DNA from 2 places in the Ruegeria sp. ABM4_193 genome. Region 1 is predicted to be linked to the other one. Evidence: riboswitches for the same ligand, from Rfam matches in the RefSeq annotation. Region 1 holds a riboswitch; the other holds the start of a gene.
What was found. A riboswitch is a leader RNA that binds a small molecule or an ion and turns the genes downstream of it on or off. The one in region 1 is predicted to bind S-adenosylmethionine.
Positions count from the first base shown of each region.

Region 1 (3,406 bases):
CCTGCCCGTCCTGCAGCGAAGACACTTCGGCCCCCAGCGATTGCAGCAAGGCGGTCATGGTTTTGATGTCGCTCAGTCGCGGCGCATTGGTCAGCGTCAGCGGTTCTTCGCTCAGCAAAGTTGCGGGCATCAGCGTCAGGCACGCGTTCTTGGCCCCCGCGATCGGAATTTGCCCGTTCAGCGGGCCGTTGCCCGTTACAAGAATCGAATCCATCTGCTCTTATCCCTCGTCCTTATCGGCTTTGTCCCCCGAGGCCGCCCGCGCCTTGGCCTGCGCCTTGCGCCGCGCCATATTCGCCTTCAGCGCCGCCTTCAAACGCTCTTCCCGCGCTTCCCCGGATTTGCCTTGTTTTTTGGGTGAATTTTTATCTGTCATGATCTTTCTCTACAGGAGGCGAAAAAAACCGTCCAGACACCCTTGCGCCGCGTTTCGTTTGAGTCTAATCACCCGCCCACAGCGCTGCTGTAGCTCAGAGGTAGAGCACTCCCTTGGTAAGGGAGAGGTCGAGAGTTCAATTCTCTCCAGCAGCACCATAATTAACCTATCAATTACAGCTCACTAGAGATGCTATCGGCGAGCACAATTGCCGATGTATTGGCTCGGGTCCCCGTAGGGTCCCCGCTACCCTCTCATTTATGCTGCGACACCGCTTTCAGCACCCGACGCCGCGCCAACTCGCCTGCAGCAACCTGATCGTCATTCGCGTGCACCTGATACAGCAAAGCCTCGTCCGTCAGCACTGTATAGTCTTCTATGATCAGTGGAGGGTTCATCGCCCGACGCATCGCCTCGGTACCAGCACGCTCCATCAGTTGTCCGCGCGCATCCAGTTCCTCGAACGGGACAAGCAGGTCGTTGTTGAGGTATTGCAGGGTATCCTCCTGCGCCATGTGGATCGCCCACTCGTGACGCACCTGCGCAGGGGTCATGGTGCCACCGCTCTGGATGAACGTCGCGGCCAACTTCAGGACACATCGCCACTGGCGCTCGGACACTGCAGGTGGATCGATGTCGATGTCATGACCACCGATGCCATAGACCACCTTGTTGTAGGCCTCGGCCACCCGGTGAATTTGACGGACGGCGTTGAGGTCATGACGGCGGTGTTGTAGGTCGGACTGCGTCAGCGCCTTGGCCAGTGCGTCATCCTGCTCGGCCTGTGCTGGATCGATGATCTGCTCCTCACCGGAGCCCGCCATGTGAATGCTCATACTCGACCTCCTTCGACTTGGGCGTTGATAAGGGCACGCAGCAGTTCTTCCTCTGAAAGCTCGTCAGAGATCGGGGCATCAGTGTCTTCTTCAATCTCGTCCGGCAGTTCGCCCGCCCAGAGACGGTACCAACTCGCCACATGGTGCGTGGCTATTGCGTCGGGACAGTCCAGAACAAAACTCTCACCGTCACGTACGCGCCAGATTTGATCCGGGTAATAGATTGGGTAGCCTAGCTGTTGTGCCGTCTCTACCTGCTCGGGCCGCACGATCAGGTCAGACCGAACCCATGTCTCAGGTTTGATGTTATCGGGTTTGGCATGTGGGTCACGGTCTTGGCCCCACGGGATTAGCTCAGACCATCCGAGCAGTGTGTTGATGTCAGCCATTGCTGATCCCCTTCTTCAACTGAAGCGCATGCCGCAACGTGCGAAAACCACCGGTGGAGTGCCGGTTGGTGGCCGGACGGAATTGTCCGGCGCTCTTCATGCTTTGGTTTGGGTTGGGAAGATGGGACTTCCTATAAGGACCCTATAAATTCGGAGAGCTTAAGAACACTGGCGCGCGACAAAAACCTGCAAATGGTCTGTTATGCGCCGACAGCCATCATCGGACCAAAAGCTTCAGATGACGGTATTGAGCCCAAACCGAGAGTGACACGGCGCTGACACTCGCAGCTGCAGCAATGCCACAAGTGAAGCCGATAGCCGCATCGCAGAAGGAAAAGCTGCCGTTCGTCCCAACCGCAGCAAGATTTTGGCGGCCGATGTCTCACTTGCGGACCTTGCCGACGTACAGCTTTCCGGCTTGAACGGCTGGTATCTGCAGTTCGCGACCGTGGCTCGCGTCTCTGAAGGCGCTACTGGAGGCTGCTGCGGGTGCAAAAGAGAAAGCCGGACGAAAGAAGAAGCGGTCGTTCAAGTATCCAATTTCTGACCGAAACATTCGGATGCCCGGGTCGAGCCCGAAGCGGACGCTAGGCGGGCACTTTTTCGCCTCAGTATTGCGCTTTCGCCGTATCTCTGAGTTAAATTGGGCGACGCTTTGGAAGTCGCGTCGCCCAGACATTGCTTAAATTAATCCTGGTTACCCCACCACAATCATTTACCGTGCAAAGAATAACCCCAAGTGAGCAGAAATCCGCTCGAATTTTTAACGCACATGGAAAAACTTCGTTTCTCTTTCAGAAGCAATAATCAAATTTTGAGATGTGTCCGATGAGAGCTTACCAAATTGCTGGCCCGGTAAATTGCAGGGCGCGATACGCACTTACTGCGTCAGAACAACGCCGGTCTGAGCTTCCAGTGTTTCCGCATCGATAGTAATGACGCGACCTGTCGCTTCGCCGCTGATGACGCCGCCTCCTGACTGGTGCAGCGACTTCAGAAATTTAAGAACCTCCGGAGACGTGCCGATCTTAAAGTGTTTGAGTGGATCGCCGGATTGAATATTGGTCAAATCGAATACGGCCACCTGCAGGCCACCAAGCTCCGACACGGACGTAATGTCGCCAACTCTATCCCCCTGCCGCCGGATTTTTGAAGACAGGCTGAGCGCCAGATCATCGTTCGTTGTGAGCAGCACAATGGGTATGCCTTGATCGAGGACGGGCTTTGCTTGCTTGCGAAAGACATCAATATCCAGATCGGCTGATATGAGGACCAACGCTCTTACTTTCCTCAGAACCGACGTTTTGTTTTGCTGGGCCAATTCACGCATCGTGTCCATTGCCACAAAATTCCCCATGGAATGGGCGACAACCAGATAGTTCGACAGACGCGACGCCGACATGGCCGTCAATGTCTCGTTGAACGAATCCCGGGCGAACAGCGCGCTTTCGCGGTCATCCAGGTACTTGAGCACACTTCCAGCTGACGGCCAGGAATAGACAACCTCGACACCTTCGCGCCCGGTGTCTTCTGCCAGAGCCGTGGCACGTATGACAGCCTCCGCCGAGTTTGTGTTAAAGCCGTGCACAAAGACAAAGCCTTGCCGCTCACCTGCTGGAAGTTGGCTGGCCTCGGCATTGATCGCACGCACAAAGGCCTGTTCGTTGTCGAGCCGTGACATAGAAGAGACAAGAAATTCAGTCTTCGGATCAACGTCGTCGCCTCTGGGATAGTTAACTTCACCAATCTCTCGTTCGGGCGGTATGGAGATTTCAAACTTGGAATAGCTGGTTTGATAGGACCGA
Region 1 is NZ_JBSWTT010000001.1:2,694,658-2,698,063, forward strand. Features, by position in the region: gene murA (UDP-N-acetylglucosamine 1-carboxyvinyltransferase) at 1-214, opposite strand, end outside; gene ACXADZ_RS13485 (hypothetical protein) at 221-376, opposite strand; tRNA gene ACXADZ_RS13490 (tRNA-Thr) at 460-534, shown strand; gene ACXADZ_RS13495 (hypothetical protein) at 631-1,212, opposite strand; gene ACXADZ_RS13500 (hypothetical protein) at 1,209-1,601, opposite strand; SAM-I-IV-variant riboswitch at 1,599-1,708, opposite strand; gene ACXADZ_RS13505 (alpha/beta hydrolase) at 2,482-3,406, opposite strand, start outside.

Region 2 (3,406 bases), 530 kb from region 1:
CAAGGGGCTCATTTTATGATCCAGACTGTGGATCCAAACGGTACTGCTGTCGACGAAAGATCGGATTCAAGCGCCAAAAGCACGCCTGTGGGAGTGGCCTGGAAGTCGCTGATCGCGTTGGTTTGCGTATGGCTTGCCGTGATCATGGATTTACAGGTGTTTTGGGGCGTGCTGTTCCTGATCTGGACATGGCTGGCACTAAGATCCGGGCGCGCCGATTTTGTGGAGCCGATTGATCGGGCGACTCGACCTTGGATGTTCTGGCTTATCACCGGAACGTGGATCGTGCTTAGCTCTTGGGTGATCATTGCGTCGGTTTTCGGTGGCTGGTGATTTTGTGCGAAGGAAGCTAAGCGCTCATTACAAATCAAACGTTTTTTCAGCAGCTTGGTGTCCGATTCCGCTCGTTTGGGAACCGTCGCATGGACATGTTTGCATCAACCAAGAGTGAGCAAAAGGCGCTTTTCTGCCAATTTGGCGACTGTTGGTCGACTCTCCGACACCGGGTGGGTATTTGCTCATGTCTTTTTGCGTCAGCCGAGGCCCCGGGGGTGGGCTTGGTCGCGCATCACTCAACGTCTTCTCAGAGTCAATCGGGATGCCAAACGTTACACAGCACGGATCGTTCAAAAAAAACGTCGGTCTGGATGAAGATCAAATATTAGACCGTCTTGCAGAGCTTTCAGTGCTCAGCCGGTCAAAAGGGTATATGCATGCCGCAAGAATGATAGAAGAAGCTCAGAAAGCATACGCTTTCGAGAGCCAGCATCTTGCAGCCGCTGAAGCATACCGCACCGAGTTACTGAACTTGACGGGTTTTGAGACGACCCGCTCGCCGGAAAACTTGGATTTGAAGCAACGCGGAGGTCCGAGTTTTAGGTCGAGGCGGTCCAGGAAACCGGAATGCTTCCATTCCGACATTGCACATCTATCAGTTAAACCGCAGGGGCAAAGAGCTTTTGTCCTGACAGCCGGGATGCGTGTCGAAAGCAGGAAGGTTACAGCGTTGCGTGGTCAGCAATGGGCAGGCAAACCAATGCGCTTTCCCGCAGAGCCAGAATTCAAGTTTCGCTGATGCACTGTGCTGCGGCCATTTTGTTCATGCCCAACATCGAACATCACCAAGAAATCATGTGCTTGCTGTGATTGGGGTTTATCGCTTGAACAAAACCCCTTGCGACTGCTTGTCCCTGTGATCCCCACGCAATTCGGCGTGTAATGCGCGACCAGCCTGAACGCCAGGACGGGCGCTTACGGTTTCAAGCCAGCGCGCGAAATGGGGTGTGTTGTCCAGTACATGCTGCTGACCTTCCCAAAGGCTGGCCCAACCCCAAATCGACATATCTGCGATGGAGTAGAAATCGCCCGCAACGTACTCATTATCCGCCAGTCGACGATCCAGCACGCCATAAAGGCGGGCGACCTCGGTGCGATAGCGGTCCTTTGCATAGGGCAGGTCCTGTGGTGGGTCCAGTTGAGGGGCGTATTTCAAAAAGTGATGCGCTTGACCGGCCATGGGTCCGACGCCGCCCATCTGCCACATCAGCCATTCCTCAACAGCAATCCGGTCACGCTCGGTCTTGCCATAGAACCGCCCGGTCTTGCGGGCCAGATACATCAGGATCGCACCGCTTTCGAACACGGAAACGGGTTCACCATCAGGACCGTCGGGATCAACAATGGCTGGCATCCGGTTGTTGGGGGCGATCTTCAGGAACTCCGGGTCGAACTGATCGCCTTTGCCGATATTGATCAGGTGAGTCTTGTAGGGCAGCTCCATCTCTTCCAGGGCGATGGACACTTTCCAGCCGTTTGGCGTGGGCCAGAAATACAGATCGATCATGGTCTCTCCTCAGGTTAAAGAGATCATGAGGGTTTCTGAGCAATCGGCAAGAGGGCTTGCGGCAGGCGAAGCGCAAAAAGCTGTGACTTCGGGCGATGCCATCGCAGGGGAAGGCCCGTCGAACCTTTGATTACAGATCTGTGACGGCGGGTTTGTCGGGGTTGACGACTCTGCATGTGCGGCGTAAGGCCAACATCACAGACCACGTGGCGATTTGTTACCGGATTGCGGGCCACGCTAAACAACACCGCTAAAAGGTCAGGATGAAAGACCCCTTTCGCTTGGCCGCGTCTGGGGTTTTTTGTTTGCCTCTGCCAGAGGCTGAAAGGATTGAGATGAGCGAGAACTGGAACAAACGCACCCAAGCCGTCCATGGCGGCATCCGCCGTAGTCAGTATAACGAGGTGAGCGAGGCGATTTTCCTGACGCAGGGCTTCGTTTACGAAAACGCAGAACAGGCCGAAGCCCGGTTTCTGGAGTGCGGACCTGACGAGTTCATCTATGCCCGTTACGGCAACCCAACTGTATCCATGTTCGAACAGCGTATCGCAGCGTTGGAAGGGGCCGAAGACGCCTTTGCAACGGCATCGGGTATGGCCGCTGTCAACGGTGCGTTGACCTCGATGTTGAAGGCAGGCGATCATATCGTCTCTGCCAAAGCCTTGTTTGGATCCTGTTTGTACATCGTCGAAAACATCCTGACCCGCTTTGGTGTGGATGTGACCTTTGTTGATGGCACTGATCTTGAGCAATGGAAGGCCGCAATCCGGCCCGACACCAAAGCGGTGTTCTTCGAATCCATGTCGAACCCGACTTTGGAGGTGATCGATATCGCGTCTGTGGCCGAACTGGCCCACGCTGTCGGTGCCCTTGTTGTGGTGGACAACGTGTTCTCGACCCCGGTGTTTTCGCGCGCGATCGCGCAGGGTGCAGATGTTGTGATCTATTCGGCGACCAAGCACATTGACGGCCAAGGTCGCGCGCTGGGCGGCGTGATTATCAGTACTCGTGACTTCATCCGCGGAACGGTCGAGCCGTACCTGAAGCACACCGGCGGCGCGCTTAGCCCGTTCAACGCTTGGGTCATGCTGAAAGGTCTGGAAACCATGGCTCTGCGGGTCAATGCGCAGGCTGAAAGCGCGCAAAAGATTGCTGAGGCACTGGAAGGGCACCCGGCGCTTGAGCGTACCCTGTATCCCGGCCTGAAAACCCATGCGCAGAACGCGCTGGTTCAGACGCAGCTTGGCGGCAAGGGCGGCACGGTTTTGTCTCTGGACATCAAGGGTGGCAAGGATGCGGCCTTTGCGTTCCTGAATGCGATGACGATCCCAGTGATTTCCAACAATCTGGGCGATGCCAAATCCATCGCAACGCACCCGGCTACAACGACGCACCAACGGCTGAGTGACGCGCAGAAAGACGAATTGGGTATCACACCCGGCCTCATTCGGTTCTCTGTTGGTCTGGAAGACGCTGATGACCTGCTGTCCGATATCCGGCAGGCTTTGGAGGTCTCGCAAAAGTAATCTGCCGCGCCCCGGGCGTCTTTATCGTGCCGGGGCG
Region 2 is NZ_JBSWTT010000001.1:2,165,747-2,169,152, reverse strand. Features, by position in the region: gene ACXADZ_RS10805 (VOC family protein) at 1-333, shown strand, start outside; gene ACXADZ_RS10800 (hypothetical protein) at 599-1,075, shown strand; gene ACXADZ_RS10795 (glutathione S-transferase N-terminal domain-containing protein) at 1,154-1,843, opposite strand; SAM riboswitch at 2,040-2,117, shown strand; gene metZ (O-succinylhomoserine sulfhydrylase) at 2,179-3,369, shown strand.
Region 2: another riboswitch for S-adenosylmethionine. It lies ahead of metZ (O-succinylhomoserine sulfhydrylase); the one in region 1 lies ahead of ACXADZ_RS13500 (hypothetical protein).